DNA from 2 places in the Pseudoduganella sp. RAF19 genome. Region 1 is predicted to be linked to the other one. Evidence: predicted binding sites of a transcription regulator. Region 1 holds the regulator's gene; the other holds the start of a gene.
The links. Region 1 encodes NrdR, which represses ribonucleotide reductase genes. Its sites were predicted from a motif close to CACNANATNTNGTG; they were not measured.
Positions count from the first base shown of each region.

Region 2: the regulator NrdR is predicted to act here: its motif matches at 6,842-6,855, upstream of AB4Z19_RS19630 (ribonucleoside-diphosphate reductase subunit alpha).

Region 1 covers NZ_JBFREF010000008.1:27,746-42,249, forward strand. The annotation lists gene ybgF (tol-pal system protein YbgF) at 1-442, opposite strand, end outside; gene pal (peptidoglycan-associated lipoprotein Pal) at 533-1,054, opposite strand; gene tolB (Tol-Pal system beta propeller repeat protein TolB) at 1,089-2,351, opposite strand; gene tolA (cell envelope integrity protein TolA) at 2,351-3,232, opposite strand; gene AB4Z19_RS20985 (ExbD/TolR family protein) at 3,244-3,681, opposite strand; gene tolQ (protein TolQ) at 3,697-4,389, opposite strand; gene ybgC (tol-pal system-associated acyl-CoA thioesterase) at 4,406-4,804, opposite strand; gene AB4Z19_RS21000 (SDR family oxidoreductase) at 4,911-5,666, opposite strand; ZMP/ZTP riboswitch at 5,778-5,881, shown strand; gene glyA (serine hydroxymethyltransferase) at 5,970-7,214, shown strand; gene nrdR (transcriptional regulator NrdR) at 7,299-7,757, shown strand; gene pilV (type IV pilus modification protein PilV) at 7,861-8,412, shown strand; gene AB4Z19_RS21020 (PilW family protein) at 8,409-9,269, shown strand; gene AB4Z19_RS21025 (pilus assembly PilX family protein) at 9,271-9,942, shown strand; gene AB4Z19_RS21030 (type IV pilin protein) at 9,939-10,394, shown strand; gene AB4Z19_RS21035 (GspH/FimT family pseudopilin) at 10,319-10,879, shown strand; gene ribD (bifunctional diaminohydroxyphosphoribosylaminopyrimidine deaminase/5-amino-6-(5-phosphoribosylamino)uracil reductase RibD) at 10,911-11,981, shown strand; gene AB4Z19_RS21045 (riboflavin synthase) at 11,990-12,607, shown strand; gene AB4Z19_RS21050 (phosphoesterase) at 12,771-14,504, shown strand, end outside.
Region 2 covers NZ_JBFREF010000007.1:86,789-101,292, forward strand. The annotation lists gene AB4Z19_RS19595 (ABC transporter substrate-binding protein) at 1-632, shown strand, start outside; gene AB4Z19_RS19600 (ABC transporter permease) at 642-1,457, shown strand; gene AB4Z19_RS19605 (ABC transporter ATP-binding protein) at 1,461-2,249, shown strand; gene AB4Z19_RS19610 (cytochrome C assembly family protein) at 2,281-3,084, shown strand; gene AB4Z19_RS19615 (PP0621 family protein) at 3,081-3,329, shown strand; gene AB4Z19_RS19620 (sensor histidine kinase) at 3,331-5,010, shown strand; gene AB4Z19_RS19625 (sigma-54-dependent transcriptional regulator) at 5,021-6,541, shown strand; gene AB4Z19_RS19630 (ribonucleoside-diphosphate reductase subunit alpha) at 6,909-9,830, shown strand; gene AB4Z19_RS19635 (ribonucleotide-diphosphate reductase subunit beta) at 9,933-11,039, shown strand; gene AB4Z19_RS19640 (type 1 glutamine amidotransferase domain-containing protein) at 11,094-11,774, opposite strand; gene AB4Z19_RS19645 (MarR family winged helix-turn-helix transcriptional regulator) at 11,887-12,300, shown strand; gene AB4Z19_RS19650 (chloride channel protein) at 12,297-14,039, shown strand; gene AB4Z19_RS19655 (methyl-accepting chemotaxis protein) at 14,246-14,504, shown strand, end outside.

The sequences.
Region 1 (14,504 bases):
CGCCTTTGTAGTCGCCTTCCTTGAATTGCTGCATGCCGGTGTCATAAGCCTTCTGCTCGGACAGATCCACTTCAGCGGTCTTGCCGTCGATGGTCACTTCGCGCGGTTCCAGCTTGCGCAGGCGGGCGTCGAGGTCGGCGTAGAAGTCTTTTTCGCGCTTGGCGGCGACGTCGATCGAATTCTGCAGCAGTTCCACCTGGCCGCGCAGGCGCGAGATGTCCTCCGCCATGCGTTCCTGCTGGGCGATGATGTCCAGGGTAGCGCTCTTGTCAGTCTTGGTGTCGATCAGGTTCTTCAGGTCGCCTTCCAGCTTGGCCACCTTGGTGCGCATGTCGAGGATGGCGCGGCGCGCTTCATCGTCGTCAAACAGGCCGGCGGAGGCGGTCAGGGGCAGGGTAGTGAAGGCGGCCAGCACGAGGGCTGTCTTGGTGAATTTGATCATGGTCAGGCGCTTTCAATGCTCAAATAAAAAAACGGGGCAGGGCGCAGTATAAACTGCGCGCCGCCCCGTGTGCGTGTATTACAAGAATGATTACTTGTACACGATGTCAGCACGGCGGTTCTGTGCCCATGCTTCTTCGTTGTGGCCTTCAGCCTTTGGCTTCTCTTTGCCCAGGGACACGGCTTCCATGCGGGACTCTGGCACGCCCAGGGCAGCCATCGACTTGCGCACGGCTTCAGCACGCTTCTGGCCCAGAGCCAGGTTGTATTCAGCGCCGCCGCGTTCGTCGGTGTTACCTTGGATCAGGATCTGGCGCTGGTTCTTGGCCAGGTAAGCGGAGTGGTTCTGCACCACTGGCTTGCCATCTTCACGAACAACGTAGCTGTCGAAATCGAAGTACACGGAACGGTTAGCCAGCACGCCTTTTGGATCGTCCAGTGGGTCGATCGACTTGGTTTCTACTGGAGCCACTGCGCGGGTGTCAGCTGCTGGTGGGGTAGCTGGCTTGGACTCAACTACTGGTGCTGGCTCAGCCACTTTAACTGGGGTCGAGCAAGCGGACAGCAGGGCCGCACTGGCGATGAGGAAGGCTACACTTTTTACGTTTTGCATTTTGCTTCTCCTGGTCGTTGATAAGGTTACTTCTTCACTTCATGAAAGGACCCCAGGTGGGCTCCTTGATATTGCCCGCTTGAATGGTCAAGCGCTGCTTTACTCGGCCGTCTACCGACACGACAGCCAGCGATTTGCGGCGACCCGATTCGGTGGCGTACAGGATGTACTTGCCGTTCGGGGCGAAGCTCGGCGACTCGTCGCTGGTGGTGTCGGACAGACGTTGCTCTTGGCGGCTTTCCAGATCAAGAACATAGAGCTGGAAATTGCCATCGCGCCGGGAAATGTAAGCCAGCGTCTTGCCATCGGAGGAGATGCGCGGGCTGATGTTGTATGGACCGCCAAAGGTCACGCGCTGGGCGTCGCCGCCGTTCACGCTCATGCGGTAGATCTGCGGACCACCGCTGCGGTCGCTGGTGAAGTAGATGTACTGGCCGTCGGCCGAGAACTGCGGCTCGGTGTCGATGCCGTTGCTGTTGGAGATGCGGCGCAGGCCGGAACCGTCGGCATTCGCCAGGTAGATCTGGGTGTTGCCGGTCTTGGACAGGGCCACGGCGACCTTGCTGCCATCAGGCGACCAGGCTGGCGCGGAGTTGCTGCCCTTTTCGTTGGCGATCACGGTACGCTGACGGGTCATCAGATTTTGCACATAGACCACCGGCTTCTTCTGCTCGAAGGAGACGTAGGCGACCTTGGTGCCGTCCGGCGACCAGGATGGGGAGATGATCGGCTCGTTGGAGCTCAGGGCCAACTGCACGCCTTCGCCGTCGGCATCCGCCACTTCCAGGCGGTAGCTGCGGCCTTGCTGGGTCACGTAAGCGATACGGGTGGAGAAGGCGCCCTTGATGCCGGTCAGCTTCTCGTAGATGTCGTCGGAAATGCGGTGCGCTGCCAGGCGGCCGTATTGCGGCGGGGCCTGCTGATCCAGCTGCGACACTTTGGTCGACTGAATGGTGGACATCAGCTTGTAGCGCACGTCGAACGAGCCGTTGCCCGCTGGCGCCACGGTGCCGATCACCACGGCGTCCGCGCCGCGCGACTTCCATGCGCCGTAGTCGATATTGTTCATATCGGTGACGGTGCCGGCGTCGATGATCTTGAAGACGCCGCTGCGCTGCAGGTCGGCCTTGATGATCTCGGAGATCTGCGCCGGCGCCTGGCCTTCGTTGACAAAGGTCGCCACCGCGACCGGGATCTGGTTGCTGCCAACGCCGGTAATTTCGACGCGCAGCTGGGCCTGGGCGGATACGCTCAGCGCCGCCCCAGCCACTACGAACAGGTACTTAATTTTATTCATCAGGGCAAATCCTTCAGGTTGAATACGATATCAAGCTCGGGCTCCACCGTGCCGTCCTTCTTTTTAGGCAGGGGAGAAGACTTCTGAATCGCATTTTCCACCGCAGTGTCATATGCTGGCACACCGCTGCTCTTAACTTTTCGTACCGAAATCACTTCACCGGTCGGCAACTGGCGGACGTGGAACACGCCTTCACCATCCTGCTTGCCGCCCGTGTACACGACATTGCTGGTCACCTTGGCCTTGATCGCCGCCGCATAGCCGCTATCGATACGCGGTGCAGTCGACTTGGCCGCCGTGCCGGTCGACGTGCTGGCGGCGTTGCCCAGGATGCGCTTCATCTCGGCATCGCGCGCCTTGGCCAGCTTGTCGGCTTCCTTCTTCTCGGCCAGCTTCTTGGCCTTTTCATCGTCTTTCTTCTTCTGCTCGGCGAGTTTCTTCTCTTCGAGCTTCTTCTGTTCTTCCAGCTCGCGCTGCTTTTCGAGCTTCGCCAGCTTTTCCTGTTCCTTGCGCTTCTCTTCCGCCAGCTTCTCCTGGCGTTCCTTTTCCTTCTTGCGCTCCAGCGCGATGTCCGGTTCCTGCGGCTTCGGCTGCGCCACTTCCTGCGGTGGAGGAGGTGGGGGCGGAGGCGGCTCTTCCACTTTCGGCGTCGGTTGCGGCTCGGGCTCCGGCTCTGGCGGCGGCTTTGGCGCGGCCTGCTGGGTCGTCATATCCCACACTTCCGCTTCCACGCCGACCGGCTGCGAGCTTTGCCAGCGAATGCCGCCCCACAGGAACACGAACAGCAGCACGTGCATCACCACGGCCAGCACGAACGAGCGCGTGCCGTCGTGCCGCTTGGGCACGCGGTATGGGGAACCTACGCTCGCTGCACTACTCATTTCGTCATGCCTTACTTCGTTGCCAGCCCAACGCGATTGATGCCCATCTTTTTCGCTTCCGAAATCAGCTGGATCACATCGTCGTACTTGCTTTCCTTGTCGCCGGCGATCAGCACCGGATAGTCGGGATTGGCCTCATGGATCTGTTTCAGCTTGCGCACCAGTGCGTCGCGGTTAGGCTCCGTCTCCGGCGCTTCCGAATTCTTGCCGGCCAGGCCGATGGACAGCGCGCCATTCGGCTTCACCGTCACCTGGATATAGCTGTCGGGCGGGCGCACCGACTTCTCGGCATGCGGCAGGTCGATCGTGCTCGGATTGTTCGAGCTCGGGATCACCATGAAAATGATCAGCAGGCAGAGCATCACGTCGATATACGGGACGACGTTGATCTCCGACTTGAACTTGCGGCGCTTGGTGCCGCGCATGCTGCTGGAGAAGGAAGTAGCCATGGCCAGGTTTCCGCCTTATCGCGACTGGCGCTGCAGGATGTTCGAGAATTCTTCGACGAAGCTCTCGAAGCGGATTGCCAGGCGGTCGATGTCGTGCGAGAAGCGGTTGTACGCCACCACCGCAGGAATCGCCGCGAACAGGCCGATGGCGGTTGCGATCAGCGCTTCGGCAATGCCGGGCGCCACAGCCGACAGGGTCGCCTGCTGCACATTGGCCAGGCCGCGGAATGCATTCATGATGCCCCACACGGTACCGAGCAGGCCGATGTAAGGGGATACGGAACCGACCGAAGCCAGGAAGGCCAGGTGGGCTTCCAATGCATCCATCTCGCGCTGGAAGGCAGCGCGCATGGCGCGGCGGGCGCCGTCCAGGATGGCGCCGATGTCCAGCACTTCACGGCTGGTGGCGTAAGCCTGTTTGCCCTTGATGAATTCACCCATGCCGGCTTCGAAAATGCGGGCCAGGGCGCCGCTGTTGGCGCGGTTGCTGCCCGCGCTCTGGTGCAGGGCGTGCAGGTTGCCGCCGGCCCAGAAAGTCTTTTCGAATTCGATGGTCTGCTTGCGCGCGGCGCGCACGTCGAACATCTTCTTGAAGATGTAGGTCCAGCTGACGAGGGAAATGCCAAGCAGCAGCGCCATGATCAATTGCACGATCAGGTGCGCGTGGGCGATAAGGGCGATGAAGGAGAGATCTTCGGTGACGTTCATTATTTTACTAATCTGGTTATGTGCGCATGCGGGCGGCTACGGCGTCCGGTACGGCGCGCGGACGCAATGCGGAGTCCACGCATCCAACCTTTACATGGGCCGTGTTCAGCAGGCAGTCGCCGCACCATGCTTCCTGCACAAATTGGATCGAGGCGCGGCCCAGCTTTTCGATTCTTAGCGTTAATTTTAGTACATCGTCCAACTTTGCCGGCGCATGATAGTCGGCACTCACGCTCTTGACCACAAACATTGCGTCGTGCTCAGCAAGCAAGACCTGTTGTCCAACGCCGATAGCACGCAGCCATTCGGTGCGCGCCCGTTCGAAGAACTTCAGGTAATTTGCATAATAGACAATTCCGCCGGCATCTGTGTCTTCGTAATAGACACGGACCTCCCAGTTGAACTCTGACGACATGTGTTTGTTTTGACTACTAAATGTGATTGAGCAACATTTTACGCCAATTTACGGATCGCAAGGCGTAAATGCGGGTTATGTAACATTCTCTTACGTTTTTCCCTTATTAACCTGCCATTGTAGCCCGTTTTATATTGAAAGGGGAGAAACCTTGGCAGGTCGGCATCAGCTCGATCAGGTTGATGTTGATGTGGGCCGGCAGGGTGGCGACCCAATACGCGGTGTTAGCGATATCTTCGGCCGTCAGCGGCTGGGTGCCTTCGTACACTTTGGCGGCTGCCGCATCGTCCTTCAGGCGTACGTTCGAGAACTCGGTGCCCCCGCACAGGCCGGGCGCCAGGTTGGTCGCGCGCACGCCGGTGCCGACCAGGTCCGCGCGCAGGTTCAGGGTGAACTGCTCGACGAAAGCCTTGGTGGCGCCATACACATTGCCGCCCGGGTAAGGGTAGTGGCCCGCCACCGAGCCCAGATTGATGACGGTGCCGCGGCCGCGTGCCACCATGCCCGGCAGCAGGGCGCGGGTGACGGTGACCAGGCCGGTGCAGTTGGTGGCGATCATGGTTTCCCAGTCTTCCAGGCTGGCTTCGTGGGCGCCTTTGATGCCCAGCGCCAGACCGGCATTGTTGATCAGCACGTCGATATCGCGCCAGCCTTCCGGCAGGCCGTCGAAGGCCGCGTGGATGGCGGCTTTATCGGACACGTCCAAGGTCAGCGGCATCAGATTCGCGCCCAGTTCGGTGGCCAGCGCTTGCAGGCGCTCGGTACGGCGGCCGGCAGCGATGACCTTATGGCCGTTTTGTACGAAAACACGCGCCATGGCGGCGCCAAATCCGGCTGTCGCGCCGGTGACGAGGACAATCATGGGTTTCCTTCAACACAAAGGTCAGAATTGCACAACCCGGAAATTGTATCCGATATATCGGAATTGCCGTTGCTCTGATGCTGAGCATGAAATACAATCTTGGCTCCATTTACTGTCTCACGTAACTGGCGAAAAGCCGGCAATGGCCGGCGAGAGGTGGGTAACCACCGGGGAACGTGAGATCTCAATTAAAGCCGTTCGCCTGGGCAGCCAATGATGGAGTCGTGCGAAGACGGCTGCTCTGACTCATTTCGGCGCCCGCATTCGATCCTATCTGCCTTAGACAAAACCTGGAGTTTTTTCATGTTCGCTAAAGATCACACCCTCGCCAATGTTGACCCGGAACTGTTCGGCGCCATTCAGAACGAAAACAAGCGTCAGCACGACCACATCGAGCTGATCGCTTCCGAAAACTACACCTCCCCAGCGGTGATGCAAGCCCAGGGCTCGCAGCTGACCAACAAATACGCCGAAGGCTATCCAGGCAAGCGCTACTACGGTGGCTGCGAGTACGTGGACGTCGTCGAGCAGCTGGCTATCGACCGCGTGAAGAAGCTGTTCGGCGCGGAAGCTGCCAACGTGCAGCCGAACTCCGGCTCGCAAGCTAACCAGGGCGTGTTCTTCGCCGTGCTGAAGCCGGGCGACACCATCATGGGCATGTCGCTGGCGGAAGGCGGCCACTTGACCCACGGCATGGCACTGAACATGTCCGGCAAATGGTTCAACGTGGTTTCCTACGGCCTGACCGCTGAAGAAGACATCGACTACGACGCCATGGAAGCCCTGGCGAAAGAGCACAAGCCTAAGCTGATCATCGCCGGCGCATCGGCCTTCTCCAAGAAGATCGACTTCGAGCGCTTCGCTAAAGTCGCCAAGGCTGTTGGCGCCTACTTCATGGTCGACATGGCCCACTACGCCGGCCTGATCGCCGCTGGCCTGTACCCGAACCCAGTGCCGCACGCCGACTTCGTGACTTCGACCACCCACAAGTCCCTGCGCGGTCCACGCGGCGGCATCATCCTGATGAAGGCCGAGCACGAGAAGGCCATCAACTCCGCGATCTTCCCTGGCATTCAGGGCGGCCCGCTAATGCACGTGATCGCTGGTAAGGCCGTGGCCTTCCAGGAAGCGCTGCAGCCTGCATTCAAGGAATACCAGCAGCAAGTGGTGAAGAACGCCGACGTGCTGGCCAAGACCCTGATCAAGCGCGGCCTGCGCATCGTGTCCGGCGGCACCGAGTCGCACGTGTTCCTGGTGGACCTGCGTCCGAAGAACCTGACCGGCAAGGAAGCCGAAGCGATCCTGGGCCAGGCGCACATCACCTGCAACAAGAACGGCATCCCGAACGATCCGCAGAAGCCATTCGTGACTTCGGGCATTCGTCTGGGCTCGCCGGCGATGACCACCCGCGGCTTCAAGGAAGCGGAAGCGGAGCAAGTGGGCAACCTGATCGCCGACGTGCTGGATAACCCGAACGACGCTGCTACCATCGAGCGCGTGAAGGCCGCCGTGCAAGTGCTGGTCGATAAGTTCCCGGTTTACGCCTAAGCTGCCGGTTGGTACTATCAGGGCGCCGGGTCGAAAGGCCTGGCGCCTTTTCATTAGAATAATTAAACGAAGACACCCTTAAACATGAAATGCCCGTTCTGCCAGCATGACGATATCCAGGTCCTCGATACGCGCGTATCGGAGGAGGGGGATGCCATCAAGCGCAGGCGGCGTTGCGTGAATTGCGACAAGCGCTTCACGACCTGGGAACGCATCGAACTGACCATGCCTTACGTGGTCAAAAAGAACGGCAGCCGCACCGAGTTCGCCAACTCCAAACTGCGTGACAGCCTGATGCTCGCATTGCGCAAGCGTCCCGTGGCTGCGGAGTCGGTCGATAAGGCGATTGCGTCGATCGAAGAAAAGCTGCTCACCTCCGGCCAGCGTGAAGTCGATTCGGGTTACATCGGCGAGCTGGTGATGCAGGAGCTGCAGCGCCTGGATAAAGTGGCCTATATCCGCTTCGCATCCGTCTACAAGAATTTCGAAGACCTGGCTGAATTCCAGGACGCAATTGAAAAAGTCGAACGCAAGCCGCGTTGACAAATTCTGGCCGGAAATTTTCGGCAAACTCCATTTGATTTGATCTGGCTCAACCGGGTCCCGCCACTGCTGGCTAACTTGAACAGCAGGGGAGGGCTTCGTCATGCGCAAAGCTGCCGCTGGATTTACGCTGGTCGAGGTGCTGGTGGCCGTATTGGTGCTGGCGCTGGGGATGATTGGTGGCGTGGCGATGCAGCTGCATGCCATGCGCACGCGTTACGAGTCGGCGCAGCTGTCGCGCGCGGTGCAGATGGCGGCGGCGATGGCGGACCGCATCCGCGCCAATGCGGCGCAGGTGTCGGCGTACACGGGCTTTGATTTCGATTCCGCCACCGAGCCGCATCCTGTTGCGCACAGCGCGTGTGCCGATGAGGCTTGCAGCAGCGCTGAGCTGGCCGATGCGGAGCTTGATGGCCTGAGGCGTGACGTTGCGCACCAGTTCGGCAATGGCCGCGCGCGCATTTGCCGCGATGCGCAGATCTGGCAGGGCAAGCGCCTGCGCTGGGATTGCTCCGGTGGCGCGGGCGCGCCGCTCGTTATCAAGATCGGCTGGCGCGCAAAGAATCCGGATGGCACGCCGCATCAGTATGGCGCAGGCGAGTTCTCGCCGGGCGTCGCGATCTCGGTCGCCGCCATGCCAGGAGCCGCGCCATGACCCGCGCAACGCCTCGCGCGATGCGTGCGACGGTGCTTCGCCAGCGCCAGTGTGGCTTCGGCCTCGCCGAGGCCATGATCGCTGCCGCGCTCAGCCTGTTCCTGACACTGGTCGCCTCGACCATGCTAATCGCCGCCAACGCGAACTATCTGAACACCGGCGCGGCTTCGCGCGTTGACGACAGTGGCCGCTTTGCGCTGGCCATCATCGGCCAAGCCGTGCGGCAAGCCGGATATGGCGACAGCGATACCGCCGCATTTGCAGGCCTCGACGCGGCAAGCATCAAAGAAAACACCTCCGCAATCGACGAGCCGCAGCCAGCGATAAACGGCAGCGACGTGCTGCTGGTTCACTTCGCCGGCAGCGCGGACGGCGCCATGGTCAACTGTGCGGGCTTTGAAGAAGCCGGCCCGCACGCCTGGAGCATTTTCTATGTCGGCAAGGCAGCCGATGGCGAGGCAGAGCTGCGCTGCAAATACAAAGGCGCCAGCAACTGGGCTGCCGACGCCATCGTGCGCGGCGTGGACAGCTTCCAGCTGCTCTATGGCCTCGACACGGACGAGCCGCAGGATGGCATTCCCAATCGTTACCTCACCGCCGACGCCATCAACGCGATGGACGCTGCGACTGCGGCTGCCGGCACGCCGAAGTCAAATTGGCGGCGCGTGGCTTCTGTGCGCGTGGCCTTGCTGCTGCACGGAGAATTCGGCTCGCGTCCCGGCGGTCCCCCGATGCATTACGCGTTGTTTGAGGGCGGGCCTGTGGTGGACGAGGCCTCGCTGCCAACCCCGCTGCAACGGCGCGCACGGCGCGTGTTCACGGCGACGTATGCCGTGCGCAACCGCCAGGGAGGCTGACATGATGCGGCGGCGCGAGCGCGGCGTGGCGTTGCTGGTGACCTTGCTATTGCTGGTCGCAGTGCTGCTGCTGGGCGCATCAGCGTCCACCATGGCGCTGCTCAGCGAAAAGTCCGCGCGCGCCGAGCGCGACCGGCTGATTGCGTTTCAAGCTGCGGAGGATGGACTCATGGATGCAGAACGCGACATCGAAACCGCCCGCGTCAGCGTAGTGCCCGCGGCGACTGAGACGCCACCTGCCGCGCAGCCACGCGCCACCCCAGTCGGCGCGCTTGGCGCCGGGCCCGGAGACGCCGCGCCATACAGCGCACCGCCCGCCGCGACTGGCGGCGAGCCTGCGCCGTCTGGTGCGGCGCCGGCGTGGCAGGTGGTGGATTTGGCGGGCGGTGACTCGGTGCCGTTTGGCGCGCTGTCGGGGGCGGGGATGGAAACGGGGCAGGGGATGCAGCCGTTCAAGCGTCCGCGCTATTTTGCTGAGCGGCTGGCACGGGCTGGCGGCGGATTCTATTACCGCGTGACGGTGATGGGCTTTGGAACGCGTCCAGACAGCGAAGTCGTGCTGCAGACAACCTATCGCCGCATCGCCGACGGTGGCGCCGGCCGCCAAAGCTGGCGCGAAATCGCCAACTGGCGCGAACTGCACGCCGCCGCGCATGGCGAGGACAAGCCGTGAACGCCGCCGAGCGCGGCCTGTCGCTGCTGGAAACCCTGGTGGCGGTGGCCATCTTCGCGCTGCTGGCCGCCGTCGCCATGCCGGTTTTCACTGACGCGATGATTGCCGCGCGCCGCGCCGAAGCGCAAGGCGTCATGGAAGAGCTGATGCAGCAGCAAGAACGCTACTTCACGCAAGCCAACACCTACATCGCCTTCAACGCCGGCAGCGCCACCGGCGAAGCGAAGCAATTCCGCTGGTGGTCGGGGCGCTCGCCGCCCGGCAGCGGCTACGAGCTGGAAGGCAAAGCCTGCGACAACGACGACATCGCCAACTGTATCCAGCTCATCGCCAAGCCCGGCACCGCGCTGGTCGACAACCACTTCAAGGACCCGCAATGCGAACAACTGACCCTGACCAGCACCGGCCAGCGCACCGCCAGCGGTCCCGCGGCGTCTCGCTGCTGGAAGTGATGATGGTGCTGGTCATCGTCTCCATCATGGCCAGCTCAGCAATGCCGGATATGCGCCGCAGCATCGACGGCTACCGTCTGCGCGCGGCCGCCGCCGACCTGATGGCCGCCATTCAGGAAACGCGTGCCCAGGCCATCGCCAGTGGCCAGATCGTCAGCCTGCTGCCCAAAAACGGCGACTGGCAGCAGGGCTGGACCATCGTCATCGACCGCAACGCCAACCGCCAGCTTGACGCTGATGAACCGCCGCTGATGTCGCACCGCGCCCTGCCCAAAGAGACGCTGGTGAGCTTCCATTTCACCGATCAAACGGCCCCGTCCTACATTGCTTATAATTCTGCTGGACGCAGCTGCCGTTCCGGGCACAGCAAGGCCGCCAATTTTGGCACCCTGTCGCTGGCGCTGGGAGAGCAGAAGCGCACTATCAAGATCAATATGCTGGGCCGGGTGCGCATGTGCGATCCGGACCGCGAATCGTCCTGCTGAACATATGCGAATCAATAGTGACCTGGAAGGCATGCAACTCGCGCTCCAATGGGCGGAGAAAGGCCTGTATACGACCTCTCCGAACCCGCGCATCGGCTGCGTGATCGTGCGCGACGGCGAAGTGATCGGCGAGGGCGTAACCCAGCCCGCAGGCCAGGACCACGCTGAAATCCAGGCAATGAAAGATGCCCAGCGCCGCGGCCATGACGTACGCGGCGCGACCGCCTATGTGACGCTGGAACCTTGCAACCACCATGGCCGCACGCCGCCATGCTCGGAGGCGCTGGTGCGCGCTGGACTGGGCCGCGTGGTAGCGGCGATGGAAGATCCCAATCCGCTGGTGGCAGGGCAGGGCATGGCCAGGCTGGCCGCTGCCGGCATCCAGACCGCGACCGGCCTGCTGGCCGATGAGGCCCACGAGATGAATATCGGCTTCTTCAAGCGCATGAAGACAGGCTTGCCCTGGGTGCGCATGAAGGTTGCCGCCAGCCTGGATGGCATGACAGCCCTGCATAACGGCAAAAGCCAGTGGATCACCGGCCCTGCGGCGCGTGCCGACGGCCACGCATGGCGCGCCCGTACCTGCGCCATCCTGACCGGCATCGGCACCGTCAAGGCCGACGACCCGCAGCTGAATGTGCGCGAAGTGCAGACGCCGCGCCAGCCGCGCCGCATCGTCATCGACAGTAAACTTGAAATCAGCCCATCCGCCCGCATTCTTGAAGGCGGCGGTACGCTGATCGTCGCAGCTGCGCATGACGCGGAAAAGGAAGCCGCCCTGCGCGACAAAGGCGCCGAGATCATCGTGCTGCCGAACGCGCACGGCAAGGTCGAACTGCCGGAACTGATGCGCGAGCTGGGCCGCCGCCAGATCAACGAACTGCACGTGGAAGCCGGCACCAAATTGAATGGCTCGCTGATCCGCGAAGGCTGCGTCGATGAGCTGCTGGTCTATCTCGCGCCCATGCTGATCGGCGACGCGCAAGGCATGTTCTCGCTGGCCGCGCTGGAAGACCTGAGCGGCGCCAGGCGTTTGAAATTCCATGAGGTGAAGCAGATCGGCGACGATTTGCGTATCCTTGCCCGATTCAACTCTCAATAAAGATCACTATGTTTACTGGAATCGTAGCCGCTGTCGGCAAAATCAAAAGCGTCACCCCGCTGGCTGGCGGCGCTGATGCAGGCGTGCGCCTGGACGTGGATGCAGGCGGCCTGCCAATGGCCGACGTGGGCCTGGGTGATTCGATCGCCCTGAACGGTGCCTGCATGACGGTGGTGGAGAAGACCGATACCGGCTTCACCGTCGACGTGTCGCGCGAAAGCCTGAACAAGACCGTGGGACTGGACACCACCACGGAAGTGAACCTGGAAAAAGCGCTGACCCTGGCCGAGCGCCTGGGTGGCCACCTGGTTTCCGGCCACGTCGACGGTCTGGGCGTGGTGCGCAAGTTTGAACCGGTCGGCGAATCGCACGAACTGGTGATTGAAGCGCCGCGCGAGCTGGCCAAATACCTTGCTTACAAAGGCTCGGTGGTGGTGAATGGCGTGTCGCTGACCGTCAACCGCGTGAACGACACGGCGAGCGGCTGCGAGTTCTCGATCAACCTGATTCCGCACACCGTGCAGGTCACCACGCTGAAGCACATGAAGGCTGGCGGCAAGGTCAATCTGGAGATCGACCTGATCGCCCGCTATGTGGAACGAATGCTGTCGGCAGGCACTAAGTAACACCTTGATACATAGCTACACAATCGGTTTCATAACAATATATTTCAGTCCCGATACGGTCACCTGATTGTCATATTGGATTGCAAGAATGCCCAGCGTTCCTCCGGCATGAGGCCGTTGGAATTCATCCTTCAGCATTCATGCAATCCAATAAGGGACTATCATGCCGAGCCTTCGGACTGTTGCAACCAAAAAGAACCTAAGCCTGACCGCGATCGCGGCCGCCACAGCGATGATCGCCGCTTGCGGCAGCAGTAACGACGACAGCGCACCTCCACAGACTTCCACCACGCCGCCTTCCGTCACCATGGCCGGTGTGGTTGCCGCCTCCGGCTTTGTCCCTGGCAGCGCCACTGACCCGACCATCAAGGCCGGCTACTATGCGGGCGCCATGGTCTGTATCGATGCCAATAACAACGGCAAGTGCGACGCCTCCGAAAACCCGGTCACCACCGACGCCAAAGGCGCTTTCTCGCTGTCGGCCGCCGCCGTCGGCCCACTGCTGGCGGACATCGGCACCAGCGCCACCAACACCGCCACTGGCAACAAGGTCGCCAGCCGGCTGGTGTTGCGCGCTGTCGCTGCACAGGTGACGGAGCAGGGCGCCGCTGTTGTCATCAGCCCGCTGTCGAGCGACGTGGCGCGCGCCATGGAAGCGAATAGCAGCGACTACCCGACCGAAAAAGCCAACCTGGCCGCGCGCCTGGGCGTGCCCGCCGCGAACGTGCTGGGCGATGCGAGCACCGTCAGCGATGCAGCTGCGCAAAGCGCCATGCTGTTCGAGTCGAACGCGCTGACCAACCGCTTTACCTATGCGATCACTAAGCTCGACCGCGGCGATCTGTATCCGGACGCACTGGCTGTAGCGGGCGGCGATCCCGGCCTGAAGGGACTGGCAGGCGTGACCGCTGCGACGGCCACCACGGCTGCCGACACCCGCGCGCCGATCACCTTCCTGCAGTCGCAGCAGGCCGCCTTCAACATCGAAGGCATTCCGCGCTACGACCACGTGTTCATCATCATGCTGGAAAACAAGGCCACGTCGTCGATCCTGAATTCGCCGTTCGCGCCGAAGATCAACGGCTATCTGCAGGCCGGCAACCAGCTGACCAGCTACTTCGCGACCGGCAATCCGAGCGAGCCGAACTACACTGCCATTGGCGGCGCCGACGACTTCGGCATCACCGACGACAGCCAGTGGAACTGCGACGCCACCGGCGCCAACGCTCCGCAGGACTTGCCGCTGCCGGACAACACCCAGCCTGGCCTGGCCAAGTCGCCATTCGCCGCCAACTGCACCCAGGCTTCCGGCGTGAACCACAATATCGTCGGCAAGCCTAATCTGTTTACCGCGCTGAGCTCGATGGGCCTGAACTGGCGCACCTATAGCGAGTCCATGAACCCAGGCCAGGACGCGCGCATCGACAGTGTGGGTGATGCCGCCGTCACCGCGACCGACAATGTGTACGCACCGGGCACCGTCGGTGGCAACGCTGCCGCCATCGGCACGCCAGGCCTGGTGCTGCCGCTGCCGGGCCAGCTGTACCGCACCAAGCACCATCCGGGCATGGCTTACCAGAACGTGCGCAGCGCGCCTGAGTTCAAGTTCAGCAACCGCACCATGGGCGGCGGCCAGTGGGACGCCAACCTGAAGAACAGCACCGACTATGCGATCCCTGCCAACTACGACTATGACCAGCTGGGCACCGACCTGGCCAGCGGCCACGTCGGCGCGATCAACTTCCTGGTGCCGGACCAGTGCGATGACATGCACGGCGTGACCGTTACCGGCACCCTGCCGGGCAGCGCGACCGCAATCAAGGCCAGCGATTGCAGCTCGGTTGCCAACAACGTGCCGAACGCCACCGGTGGCGCCATCATCACCCGCGGCGACAAC
Region 2 (14,504 bases), on a different contig from region 1:
TGAAATCGGTCAAGGACTTGAAGGGCAAGAAGGTTGGCGTCACGCGAGGCGGTATCCAGGAAGTGCTGCTGCTGGCCGAATTGCAGCAAGCCGGCCTGACAGTTTCCGAGCAGCCGGGCAAGGATGTGCAACTGGTCTTTCTCGCCTATGCGGATCTGAACCAGGCCATGATCGGCAAGAACATCGATGCCATGATGAACTCCGAACCGCAATCGTCCCAGGCGATCAATAAGGGATTCGGCAACGAAATCGTCAAGCCGTACGACACGCCGATCGGCGAGCCGGTGCGGACCATGGTGATGACGGAGAAGTTCTATAAAGAGCGCCGTCCCGTGGCCGAGAAATTCATGCGCTGCTTCGTCGAAGCCACCAAGACCTTCATTGACAATCCCGCCACCGCCGAGAAATTCGTGCGCGAGGTGGTGTTCAAGGGCCAGCTGACCAGCGGCGATTTCCAGGACGCGATCGGCAATTCGCCGTATTCCTACGACATCACGCCCGAGCATATCCAGACCACGACCGACGTCATGGTGAAGACCGGCGTAGGCAAGATGAGCAAGCCGCCAGTGGCCAAGGACTGGGTCAAGACCGACCTGCTGGATCAGGCCAAGAAGAGCCTCGGCGTCAAATAAGGAGGCATCATGGCGATAGCGGGATGGCGTCAACTGGGCGTCGGCCTGATTGTGCCGGCGGTGGTGATCGCGGCTTGGCAGCTGGTGTCCTCGCAGGGCTGGGTCAATCCACAGATTCTGCCGTCGCCGCTGGCCGTGGTGCAGAAGTGGATCGAATACGCGCTGCCGCCGCAGCCGCACACGGAAGGCAGCTGGCTGGCCTGGGCGTTTTCGGGTGAGCTGATTCATGACGCCATCGGTAGTCTGTATCGCGTGATTGTCGGCTTCCTGATCGGCGCCGGGCTGGCGTTGCCGGTAGGGCTGATGATGGGGGCCAGCGATCGCGTGTACGACTGGCTAAATCCGTTGGTGCAACTGCTGCGGCCGATTCCGCCGATTGCCTATATTCCGCTGTCGATTCTGTGGTTCGGGCTTGGCAATCCACCGGCCGTGTTCCTGATTTCGCTGGGCGCCTTCTTCCCGGTGCTGATGAATACCATTGCGGGCGTGCGCCAGGTGGACGGCATCTATATCCGCGCGGCGCGCAACCTGGGCGCGTCCGGAAGCACCATGTTCCTGCGGGTGATTTTGCCGGCGGCTGTGCCTTATATCTTGTCGGGCGTGCGGATCGGCATCGGTACGGCCTTCATCGTGGTGATCGTGTCGGAGATGATCGCGGTGAACAATGGGCTGGGCTTCCGCATCCTTGAGGCGCGCGAATATTTTTGGTCGGACAAGATCATCGCGGGCATGATCTCTATCGGGCTGATTGGCCTGGCGATCGATGTGGGCGTGAACCGTCTGAATAACTACCTGCTGCGCTGGCATCGCGGCCTGGAGAACTAATCCATGAGCGACGCGCATATCGTGATTGATCATGTCAGCAAGGTGTTCGGCGAAAGCGTCGTGGCGCTGAAGGACATCACTCTGGAAATCCCGCATGGGCAGTTCGTCTGCCTGCTGGGGCCATCGGGCTGCGGCAAGTCGACCTTGCTGAACGCGATTGCCGGATTCGCGCTGCCGTCGAAGGGCACGATCACTGCCGGCGTCGCGCAGGTGACCGAGCCGGGGCCGGAGCGCGGCATGGTGTTCCAGGAATACGCGCTGTTCCCCTGGATGACGGTGGAGGACAACGTCGCTTTCGGGCTGGAGATCAAGGGCACGCCGAAGGCCGAGATCACAGCGACGGTGGACAAGCTGTTGAAGATGCTGTCCTTGCAAGATTTCCGCAGCCGCTTCCCGAAAGACCTGTCGGGCGGCATGCGGCAGCGCGTGGCGATCGCGCGCGTGCTGGCGCTGGACTCGCCGATCATGCTGATGGACGAGCCTTTCGGCGCGCTGGATGCGCTGACCCGGCGCAATCTGCAGGACGAGCTGCTGCGCATCTGGTCGGAGCTTAAGAAAACCATCATCTTCGTCACGCACAGTATTGAAGAAGCGATTTACCTGGCCGACCGGATCATTGTGATGACCTACCGTCCGGGCACGGTCAAGCGCGACATGCTGGTCGAGTTGCCGCGCGAGCGCGACCCATCCGCCCCCGAATTCAACGCCTTGAAGCGCGAGCTCGGCCAACTGGTCATGGAAGAACAACAACGCCACCACAATGAAGAGCTCCGGCTCGCGGCGGTGGATTAGCCAGTCGTGGCTGGGGTGTTAAACTAAGCGAATGCAGACTTACTTTCTGATCGCAGCAACGCTGCTTTATCTTGTTTGTGCCTTCCTCCCATCCCGCAAGGCCGTTCCTGTCGCTGCGCTGACCGCGGGCGCCTGGCTGCTGCACGGCGCTGCGCTGTGGATTAATGTGATGGTGCCGGGTTCGCTGCGCATCGGTTTTGCGGCCATGCTGTCGTCGGCCCTGTGGATTTCAGTGGCCGCGTATTGGCTGGAGAACCAGAATTATCCGCTGGAGGGATTGCGCCGCATCGTGATGCCGGTCGCCGCCGCGACCACCGTGCTGCAGGCCATTTTCCCGGGCAATCTGTTGCCTGTAGATGGCCGCACTGCGGTGCTGGGCTGGCATATCGCCATTGCCACGCTGGCCTACGCCACCCTGACCATCGCTGCTTTCCATGCCGTGCTGATGGCGCTGCAAGAGTCCCGCCTGCATTCGAACAGCGACCGCACGACTTTCCTGTCCACCGCGCTGGATCAGTTGCCGGCGCTGCTGACCATGGAGAAGCTGCTGTTCCGCCTGATCGCCTTCGGCTTCACTCTGCTTAGCCTGACTGTCCTGTCAGGCATCGTCTTCTCCGAGGAGCTGTTCGGACGCGCGCTGAAGTGGGATCATAAGTCCGTCTTTACTCTGCTGTCCTGGATGCTGTTCGCGTCCTTGCTGGCCGGCCGCCACTTCCGCGGCTGGCGCGGCCGCACGGCCCTGACCTTTACGCTGGCCGGCTTCGCGACGCTGCTGCTGGCCTATGTCGGCAGCCGTTTTGTACTGGAAGTGGTTTTACATCGAGGTATTGCATGACACGTATTCTGTTCTGGCTGGCGCTGGTATTTCTGGTGATGGGCGCCATCCGCACCAAGCTGCGCAACGCGAGCGGCAATCAGCAGCCATCGCCGCGCCAGCCAAGCGCACCGCCGCGCCAGGCTGACGCCGAAGCCATGCTGCGCTGCGCCCATTGCGGCGTGCATTACCCCGCGTCGGAAAACGTGCTGTATAAAGGCCAGGATTTCTGCAGCCTGGCCCACGCCCAACTGGCCGCGAACTAAGTTGCTGGCGCGCCTGAATTCCCTGTCGGCCGAATCCCGCGAGACATTCTGGCGCTCGCTGCAGACCCTGAACGGCACGCGCGCCGTGATTGCGCTGGTGCTGCTGGCTTATATGAGCCTGGGCGCAGCGACAGTCTCTCAGCAGCGTGTCGAGCTGTGTACGGCTTATGTGCTGGCTGCGCTGGGCTTCGTGCTTGCGGCCAGTTACTGGCGCCAGCGCTTCATGCTGCAGCTGGTCTGCCAGCTGGCCTGCGATATCGGCGTCATCTCGCTGCTGTACCTGGACGATGGCGGCATGCGCAGCACCCTGGCGATCCTCTATCTGTTCCCGCTGGCCGGCTGTGCGATTCTGGCGCCGCTGCTGGTGGCCTTGTTCTTTGCTTCGATTGCGACCCTGTTCCTGTTGGCCGAGGCGATGTACCGGGTCATGCTGCAAAACGGCGAGCATGTGCTACTGGTGCAGGCGGGCTTGTACGGTGCGGCCGGTTTCGCGGCGGTGACGGTGATCAATCGCATGGCCGCCCGCCTGATCGGGCAGGAAGAACTGGCCGTGCAGCGCGGCGTGGAGATCGGCGTGCAGCAGGCCATCAACCGCCTGGTGCTGTCGCAGTCCGGCGACGGGATTCTGGTGGTGGGCGGCGATGGCGCTATTCATATGAGTAATCCCGCTGTCCAGAAGATGCTGGGCACCGTGGCGGTGCGGCACGGCAGCCGCTTGAGCGATACGCCGGCGCTGCAACCCATCGTGCAGGCTTACGCGGACTGGCGCGGACATCCGGAACAGGCCTTCGCCTTCGTCACCATCAAACCATTCGACGAGCCCATCGCGCAGGAAATGACGGCTGCCTGGAGCGCGCGCCGCGACGTGGCCTCTCACCTGAAAGTGCGCTTCTCGGCCGCCGATACCTCAGGCCTTGGCGTTGAGCGCAACGTGATCTTCCTCGAAGATGTGACCGAGATCGAGGAAAAGGCCCAGCAGCTGAAACTCGCTTCCATGGGACGCCTGACCGCCAGCATCGCGCACGAGGTGCGCAATCCGCTGTCGGCCATCGGCCACGCCAATTCGCTGCTGGAAGAGGACTTGCAGGCGCCCGTCCACAAGCGCCTGCTGAAGATCGTTAGCGACAATGTGGCGCGCGTGAACCGGATGGTGGAGGATATCCTGCAGCTGTCGCGCAAGGCCCAGGTCCATCACGATCCGCTGGAGTTGAGCCATTTCCTGTCCGAGCTGAAAGCCGAATTCGACGAAACCCACAAGCTGGATAGCGGCATCGTCTGCCTGGGCGGCATGCGCAAGCTGTTCGTGCGTTTCGATCCGCTGCACCTGCGCGAGGTGCTGATCAACCTTCTGAACAATGCCGTGCGCTATGCCAGCGGCACGCCGGGCAGCATGAAGGTGTTCATCGTTCACTTCAAGGGGCGCCCGCTGGAGCTGCATGTGCAGGACGACGGCCCCGGCATTTCGCCCGAGGTGCGGGCTCACCTGTTCGAGCCGTTTTACACCACATCCAGCAAGGGCACCGGCCTGGGACTATATCTGGCGCGCGAATTGTGCTTGAATAACGAGGCCATGCTGGACTACGAGTACCGCTTCGATTCCGACATGACAGCCGGCGTCCGCAAGTCGAGCGGGCGTTTCGTGATTACCTTCGCGCGGCCAGCCGCGCAAGCCAACAAGTAGAAAGAATTGCATGAGTTCTCCACGTGTCCTGGTCGTCGATGACGAAGCCGACCTGCGCGAACTGCTGGAAATTACGCTGCTGAAAATGGGGCTGGACGTGGACAGCTCCGAAACCCTGGCGGAAGCGCGCCGCCTGTATGCGGAGCGCGAGTATTCGCTCGTCCTGACCGATATGCGTCTGCCCGATGGCCTTGGCCTGGACCTGGTGCGCGATGTGACGGCAAGCGGCAAGAACATCCCGATCGCGGTGGTCACGGCATTCGGCAGCGCGGAAAACGCGGTGGTCGCGCTGAAAGCGGGCGCCTTCGATTACGTGAGCAAGCCGGTGCAACTGGACCAGCTACGCGTGATGGTGCAGTCGGCGCTGAAGCTGAACGAGCCGGATACCGCGACGGCGGACCACAAACCAGCGGCCAGCCGCCTGCGCGGCAACTCGGCCGCCATCCAGGCCCTGCGCGCACAGATCGGCCGCCTGGCCCGTTCGATGGCGCCGATCGCGATCAACGGCGAGTCGGGTAGCGGCAAGGAGCTGGCGGCACGCGAAATCCACGCCCAGAGTTCGCGCGCGGACAAGCCTTTTATTGCCGTGAACTGCGGCGCGATCCCGGAAGCGTTGATGGAGGCGGAATTCTTCGGCTACCGCAAGGGCGCCTTCACCGGCGCGGCGGACGAGCGCGATGGCTTCTTCCAGGCCGCGAATGGCGGCACCCTGATGCTGGACGAGGTGGCGGACCTGCCGCTGGCCATGCAGGTCAAGCTCCTGCGCGCCATCCAGGAGCGCCGCGTGCGCAAGATCGGCGCGACGTCGGAGGAGCCGGTCGATGTGCGCATCATCAGTGCCACCCACAAGAATCTGGAAAAGCTGGTGGAGGAGGGCCTGTTCCGGCAGGACTTGTTCTACCGCCTGAACGTGATCGAGCTGCGCCTGGCGCCCCTGCGCGAGCGGCTCGACGACCTGGAAGAGCTGACCCAGGCCATCCTCGGCCGCCTCGGCACGTTCGAACACAAGGTCACCATGGGACCGGGCGTGCTGGACGCGTTGCGCGCCTATGCCTTCCCCGGCAATGTGCGCGAGCTGGAAAATATTCTGGAACGCGCGCTGGCGTTTTCCAATGATGGCGTGATTGCGGTGGAGGATCTGGCGCTCAAGGGCGGAAGCACGGCCGGCCTGGCCGCCGCGCCGCAGCCCGTCGCGGCGCCGCAGCCGGCCGCCATACCGGTGCCGCCGCCCGCGATGCCCGCGGCGAGTGCGGCCGCGTCGGCGCAGGCAGTCACCGCCGCACCGCTCGCTGCCGTCTCTTCGCCTGCGGATGCAGCCGCGCCGGGCATCTCCATGCCGCCTCTGCCGGCCTTCGACGTCCTGCCAAGTGACCTGCCGGCCTACCTGGCGGCAGTCGAGCGCGACATCATCATCCGTGCGCTGGCGCAGACCAGCTACAACCGCACCCAGGCTGCTCAACTTTTGGGCATCAGCTTCCGCCAGTTGCGCTACCAGATGCAGAAGCTGAACATCCAGGAACCCGAGACTTAAACCCGGTGGCCGCCACATCATGGCGGCCACCCGCATCTCGCCATGGGTTTATAATGCTGTCCCCCGGCGAATTCCCAGGCCCATTCTGTAGCGTTTTTGCCAACGCACAACATCCTGCCACTGCACAATTTTGCTTACTTATTGAGCAATAAATTCAAGCAGTTAGTGCTTGCTCACAGCCGATCGCCCGTCAATTCCGGCGATATGAAAAGTCAATAGAAATATTGTCCGGCATGAAAAAAATTGGCCTTGTGCGAGCCGGAAGCGGTCACTACAATTAGTGGATGGATTTAACCGATTCACTAGATGTAGTGGTCGTAGTTGCCGTAAGAAAACAACCCTAATACGCGTTATCGTGGGAGCAAAAATGCAATCGACTCAAGATACCTCCATCACCCCAGTGCCACAAGCACCGGTATCCGCAGGCGCTGACGCTGGCGGCCTGAGCACGCCGGCGAGCACGCTGGGCGACTACCGCATCATCCGCCGTAACGGCGCGGTGGTGGCGTTCGAGCCGTCCAAGATCGCCGTGGCCATGACCAAGGCCTTCCTTGCCGTGAACGGCGGCCAGGGTGCAGCGTCCGCGCGCATCCGCGAACTGGTGGAGCAACTCACGAATAACGTGGTGAACGCCCTGGTGCGTCGCCAGCCATCCGGTGGCACTTTCCACATCGAAGACGTGCAGGACCAGGTGGAACTGGCCCTGATGCGCTCCGGCGAACACGACGTGGCACGTTCCTACGTGCTGTACCGCGCCAAGCACATGGAAGAGCGCCGCCTGAAGAAGGAAGCACAAGGCGCGACCGCTGCCGCTGAACCGCAAATCAGCGTGACCGAAAACGGCGTGCGCCGTCCGCTGGTGATGCAGGAAGTGCGCGACCTGATCGGCGCCGCTTGCTCCGGCCTGGAAAAGCACGTCGATGCCGACGCTATCCTGGCTGAAACCGTCAAGAACCTGTACGACGGCGTGCCGGTCGAAGAGCTGCACAAGTCCGCCATCCTGGCTGCCCGCGCGCTGATGGAAAAGGACCCGGCTTACTCGCAAGTGACCGCCCGCATCCTGCTGCACACCATCCGTAAGGAAGTCTTCGGCAAGGAAACCGCGCAAGCCAAAGCTGCCGCCGAATACATCGAATACTTCCCGAAATACATCGCCAAGGGTATCGAGAACGAGCTGCTGAATCCTGAGCTGGCCAAGTTCGACCTGGCCAAGCTGGCCAAGGCCCTGGTAGCCGACCGCGACCTGCAGTTCGGCTACATCGGCCTGCAAACCCTGTACGACCGCTACTTCCTGCACGTGCGCGATGTGCGCATCGAAATGCCGCAGGCTTTCTACATGCGTGTCGCCATGGGCCTGTCCCTGAACGAAGAAAACCGCGAAGCGCGCGCCATCGAGTTCTACAACCTGCTGTCGACCTTCGACTTCATGTCGTCGACCCCGACCCTGTTCAACTCGGGCACTCTGCGTTCCCAGCTGTCTTCCTGCTACCTGACCACCGTGTCCGACGACCTGGAAGGCATCTACGACGCCATCAAGGAAAACGCACTGCTGGCCAAGTTCGCCGGCGGCCTGGGTAACGACTGGACCCCTGTGCGTGCACTGGGCGCCCACATCAAGGGCACCAACGGCAAGTCGCAAGGCGTGGTGCCATTCCTGAAAGTAGTGAACGACACCGCTGTGGCAGTGAACCAGGGCGGCAAGCGCAAGGGCGCTGTCTGCGCTTACCTGGAAACCTGGCACATGGACATCGAGGAATTCCTCGACCTGCGCAAGAACACCGGCGACGACCGCCGCCGCACCCACGACATGAACACCGCGAACTGGATTCCGGACCTGTTCATGAAGCGCGTGATGGAAAAGTCGCACTGGACCCTGTTCTCGCCATCGGATTGCCCGGACCTGCACGACAAGGTCGGCAAGGCCTTCGAAGAAGCCTACCTGGCGTATGAAGCCAAGGCGGAAGCCGGCGAAATCCGCGTGTGGAAGAAGATCGAAGCGCTGGACCTGTGGCGCAAGATGCTGTCCATGCTGTTCGAAACCGGCCACCCATGGATCACTTTCAAAGATCCTTGCAACATCCGTTCGCCGCAGCAGCACGTGGGCGTAGTGCACAGCTCGAACCTGTGCACCGAGATCACCCTGAACACCAACGCCGACGAAATCGCCGTCTGCAACCTGGGTTCCGTGAACATGCCTGCCCACATGAAAGAGGGCAAGCTGGACCACGTCAAGCTGCAGAAGACCATCCGCACCGCCATGCGCATGCTGGATAACGTGATCGACATCAACTACTACGCTGTCGACAAGGCCCGCAACGCGAATATGCGCCACCGTCCGGTCGGCCTGGGCGTGATGGGCTTCCAGGACTGCCTGCACATGATGCGCGTGCCTTACGCTTCGCAGGAAGCGGTAGCTTTCGCCGATACCTCGATGGAAGCGGTCTGCTACTACGCTTACCTGGCGTCGACCGAGCTGGCGGAAGAGCGCGGCCAGTACGAATCGTACAAGGGTTCCCTGTGGGACCGCGGCATCCTGCCGCAGGACTCCGTCAAGCTGCTGGCTGAGCAGCGCGGCGGCTACCTGGAGCAGGACCTGTCCGCCTCGATGGACTGGGCGCCGGTGCGTGAGCGCATCGCCAAGTTCGGCATGCGCAACTCGAACTGCGTGGCGATCGCTCCGACCGCAACCATTTCGAACATCATTGGCGTGTCTGCTTGCATCGAGCCGACCTTCCAGAATCTGTATGTGAAGTCGAACTTGTCCGGTGAGTTCACCGAGATCAACGCCTACCTGGTGCGCGACCTGAAAGCCCGCGAACTGTGGGACGAAGTGATGATCGCCGACCTGAAGTATTTCGACGGCTCCCTGAGCAAGATCGACCGCGTGCCGCAAGACCTGCGCGATATCTATGCGACCGCCTTCGAAATCTCGCCAACCTGGCTGGTGGAAGCTGCCTCGCGCCGCCAGAAGTGGATCGACCAGGCACAGTCGCTGAACATCTACATGGCTGGCGCTTCCGGTAAGAAACTGGACGAGACGTACAAGCTGGCATGGCTGCGCGGCCTGAAGACCACTTACTACCTGCGCACCATCGCTGCGTCGCACATGGAGAAGTCGACCACCCGTACCGGCGCGCTGAACGCTGTGTCGGCCAATGCTCCGGCCGCCATGAACGCCGCTCCGGCCGCTCCGGCTCCTGTTGAGGCAGCTCCGGCAGTGGAAGAAGGCGCCGCCTGCTACCTGCGTCCTGGTGACGACGGTTTCGAGGAATGCGAAGCCTGCCAGTAATACAATAAGAACCAATGGCGTGAGGCGAGTGGCTGCCACATCGTGGCAGCCACTTGGTTTCCGCCTCGGGTTTAAAAGCTTAATTAGAAGGAACTCAACAAAATGCTATCCTGGGATGATGAAGCCGCGGCAACCCCGCGCCAAACCCCTCCGATGGGCGCCACCGCCGAGGCAAGCGCCGAGCAGGTCGCCCTGCGCGTGAATGCCGACGACAAGCGCGTCATCAATGGCCAGACCGACGTCAACCAGCTGGTCCCGTTCAAATACAAATGGGCCTGGGACAAGTACCTGGCCGGCTGCGCCAACCACTGGATGCCGCAGGAAGTGAACATGCAGCGCGACATCGAGCTGTGGAAGAACCCGAACGGCCTGTCCGAAGACGAGCGCCGCCTGGTCAAGCGCAACCTGGGCTTCTTCGTCACCGCCGACTCGCTGGCTGCCAACAACATCGTGCTGGGCACCTACCGCCACATCACCGCTCCTGAGTGCCGCCAGTACCTGCTGCGCCAGGCGTTCGAAGAGGCGATCCACACCCACGCTTACCAGTACATCGTGGAGTCCCTGGGCCTGGACGAGCAGGAAATCTTCAACGCCTACAACGAAGTGGCGTCGATCCGCGACAAGGACCAGTTCCTGATCCCGTTCATCAACGTGCTGACCGACCCTGCGTTCAAGACCGGCACCATCGAGAGCGACCAGCAGCTACTGAAGTCCCTGATCGTGTTCGCCTGCCTGATGGAAGGCCTGTTCTTCTATGTCGGCTTCACCCAGATCCTGGCGCTGGGCCGTCAGAACAAGATGATGGGCGCCGCCGAGCAGTACCAGTACATCCTGCGCGACGAATCGATGCACTGCAATTTCGGTATCGACCTGATCAACACCATCAAGCTGGAAAATCCGCAACTGTGGACGCCGGCCTTCAAGGAAGAGATCAAGGGCCTGTTCCTGCAAGCTGTCGAGCTGGAATACCGCTACGCCGAAGACACCATGCCACGTGGCGTGCTGGGCCTGAACGCGGCCATGTTCAAAGGCTACCTGCGCTTCATTGCCAACCGCCGTGCGGTGCAGATCGGCCTGGAGCAGCTGTTCGACCAGGACGAGAATCCATTCCCATGGATGTCCGAAATGATCGACCTGAAGAAGGAACGCAACTTCTTCGAAACCCGCGTGACCGAGTACCAGACCGGTGGCGCACTGAGCTGGGATTAATCTCAGCCTCACCCACAAAAAACCCGCCTTTCCGGCGGGTTTTTTTTATGCGTTTCAGCTGCGTAAAACTTCCAGCAGTTTCTTTGCGCCGGCGGTAGAGGAGGCCGGGTTCTGGCCGGTGACCAGATGGCCATCGACCAGCACATACGGTTGCCAGTCGGCAGCCTTGGAGAAAATGCCGCCGTTCTCTTTCAGAACATCCTCAACGAGGTAGGGAACGATCTTGGTGAGCTGCACCGCTTCCTCTTCGGTATTGGTGAAGCCGGTGACCTTCTTTCCCTTCACTAATGGCTGGCCGTCCGGCCCTTTCACAAAGCGCAGCGCGCCGGGAGCGTGGCATACCATGGCGACGGGCTTGCCGGCCGCGTAGGTCCGTTCGATCAGGCCGATCGAATCCTTGTCATTGGTCAGATCCCACAAAGGGCCATGTCCGCCCGGATAGAAAATGGCGTCGAAGTCCTTCTCGGACATTTCCGACAGGCGCCGGCTGTTTGCCAGGACGTGCTGGGAGGCCGGATCTTTCTTGAAACGCTCGCCTGCTTCGGTCTGGAAATCAGGCTCATCGCTTTTGGGATCGAGCGGCGGCTGTCCGCCTTTCGGCGATGCCACCGAGACGTCCACGCCGGCATCCTTGAATACATAGTAGGGCGCTGCGAACTCCTCCAGCCAGAAACCCGTCTTCTTGCCTGTGTTCCCTAGCTGATCGTGGGAGGTAAGTACCATCAGTATTTTCATGATCTCTCCTGAAATGAAGCCTCTTCAGCTTAGCGGAGGCTCGCCCAAATGCAATTGAAGCGTGGTATGATGTGCGGCTAATTATGTCACAACATGATATAAAATTTCGCCAATGACATCATCTTCATTAAGCAAGGCCGACTTCACGGCGCTGTCGGAATTCCGATACCAGATGCGGCGCTTCGAGCGCTTTTCAGAAAATGCGGCGCATGCGGAGGGCATCACGCCGCTGCAATACCTGCTGCTGCTGCACATCAAAGGCTACCCCGGCCGCGACTGGGCCACGGTAGGCGAGCTGGCGGAGCGCCTGCAGGCGCAGCAGCATGGCGTGGTCGCGCTGCTGACGCGCTGCGAGGCGGCCGGGCTAGTGCAGCGCAGGCCGAACGATCTGGATCGCCGCCGTGTCGAAGTGCATCTACTGCCGGCCGGCGAGGACGTACTGTCCCGCCTGGCGGCGATGCACCGTGCCGAGCTGCAATCGCTGGCCGGTGTGTTTACGATTCCCAACCTCCCTTCGAAGCTATGAAACCCTACGACCCACGCAGCGACTTCAGCGGCGACGCACGGCTTTTGCCGATCGGCGCCATTGCGGCCGTGATCGGCGTGCTGAGCACCGGCACGGCCTGGCTGCTGCTGCACGCCATCTCCTTCTTCACCAACCTGTTCTTCTTCCAGACGCTGTCGGCCGAGCCGCATTCGCCCGCCAACCATACGCTGGGCGCCTGGGTGATTGCGGTGCCGATTATCGGTTCCATCATCATCGGCCTGATCGCCCGCTACGGTTCGGAACAGATCCGCGGCCACGGCATTCCGGAAGCGATTGAAGCCATCCTGTTCAAGCGTAGCGCCATGTCGCCCAAGGTCGCGGTGCTGAAGCCGCTGGCGTCCGCAATTGCCATCGGCAGCGGCGATCCGTTCGGTGCGGAAGGCCCGATCATCATGACGGGCGGCGCAGTCGGTTCGCTGATCGCCCAGCACTTCCACCTGAGCGATGCCGAGCGCAAGACCCTGCTGGTGGCGGGCGCGGTAGCCGGCATGACCGCGGTGTTCGGTACGCCCATCGCTGCGGTGCTCCTGGCGGTTGAGCTGCTGCTGTTTGAACTGCGTCCACGCAGCCTGCTGCCGGTGGCGATTGCCTGCGCGGTGGCGGGCTTCCTGCGTCCGCTGATTCTGGACGCGGGGCCGCTGTTCCCGCAGCAGAGCGCAGCCCTGCAACCGCTGGGCTTCCTGCCTTGCGTGATCGCCGGCCTGCTGTGCGGCGTGCTGGCCCTGATCCTGTCGACCGCCCTGTACCGCGTTGAAGACTGGTTCCACAAGCTGCCGATCCACTGGATGTGGTGGCCGGCGCTGGGCGCCATTGCAATTGGCGTCGGCGGTTATTTCCAGCCGCGCGCACTGGGCGTTGGTTACGACGTGATCGGCGACCTGCTGCAGAACCATCTGGCGGCCAGCGTGGTGGCAAGCCTGCTGCTGGCCAAGGCCATCATGTGGCTGATCGCGCTGGGCTCCGGCACATCGGGCGGCGTGCTGGCCCCCTTGCTGATGCTGGGCGCAGGCCTGGGCGCAGTGCTGGGGCCTTATCTGCCGGGCGGGTCGCCTGCCGTGTGGCCGCTGGTCTTCATGGCTGCAACTCTGGGCGGCATGATGCGCGCCCCGATCATGGCGACCGTCTTTGCTTACGAGCTGACGCACGACGCCAACGCGCTGCTGCCGGTGCTGATGGCATCGGTGATCGCCTACGGCTTCACCGTGATCACCATGCACCGCTCGATCCTGACCGAGAAGATCGCACGCCGCGGCCACCATATCTACCGCGAGTACGGCATCGATCCGCTGGAACGCCACAGCGTGGAAGAGGTGATGACTGCCACTGCGATGTCGATCGATGCCGACGCGCTGATTGCCGATGTCCTGCAATCGCACTTCGGCGCCAATCAGAAGCACCGCGCTTATCCCGTTACGCATCAGGGCGCAGTGCTCGGCATGCTGGACCGCGCTGCGATGGAGCAAGCGCCCAATGCCGTGCATGTGCGCGAACTGTATGGCGTGAACGCCCCAGTGGTCGCGCTGCGTGGGGAAACCTGCCGCACGGTTGCTGTGCGTCTGGCGGTGCACGGACTTGAACGTTTGCCGGTGGTTGCTGATGCGACAAGCCGCGAACTTGCCGGTGTGATCAGTCGTAGCGACTTGATCAAGTCTTCGCTGGCACTGCATAACGAAGAACATGCGCGTCATCGTTTCCGCCGCTTTACGCTCGCTAAGTAATAGTCACTAAGGCCTCCTTCGGGAGGCTTAGTTTTTATGTGGCCGCGTGGCAACGTATTCTTAGCAGCTTGTTTACTACTTCAAATCTTTTCGATGAAAGGTGAGAATCGGTGAGGATTCAGAAGGGCTCCCTGTCTATACTGAAGATTCCCTCTAGGAAATTTCCTACCTACTTCAGCCAAGTCCGCAAAAAAAAGGAGTGCCTCATGAACAGCCCGGTCGTGCAGGAACAGCAACTGCAAGAACTCGAACTGCAAGCAATCAACACAGCACTCAACCGAGTGCAGGCACTCATCGAATTCCAGCTCGATGGCACCATCCTGCATGCCAATGAAAATTTCCTGAGCGCGGTCGGCTATACGCTGGAAGAAGTGCAGGGGAAACACCACTCGATGTTTTGTGAACCGGCGCTGGCGTCGAGCGAAGCCTATCGCCAGTTCTGGGAGCGCCTGCGCACCGGCCATT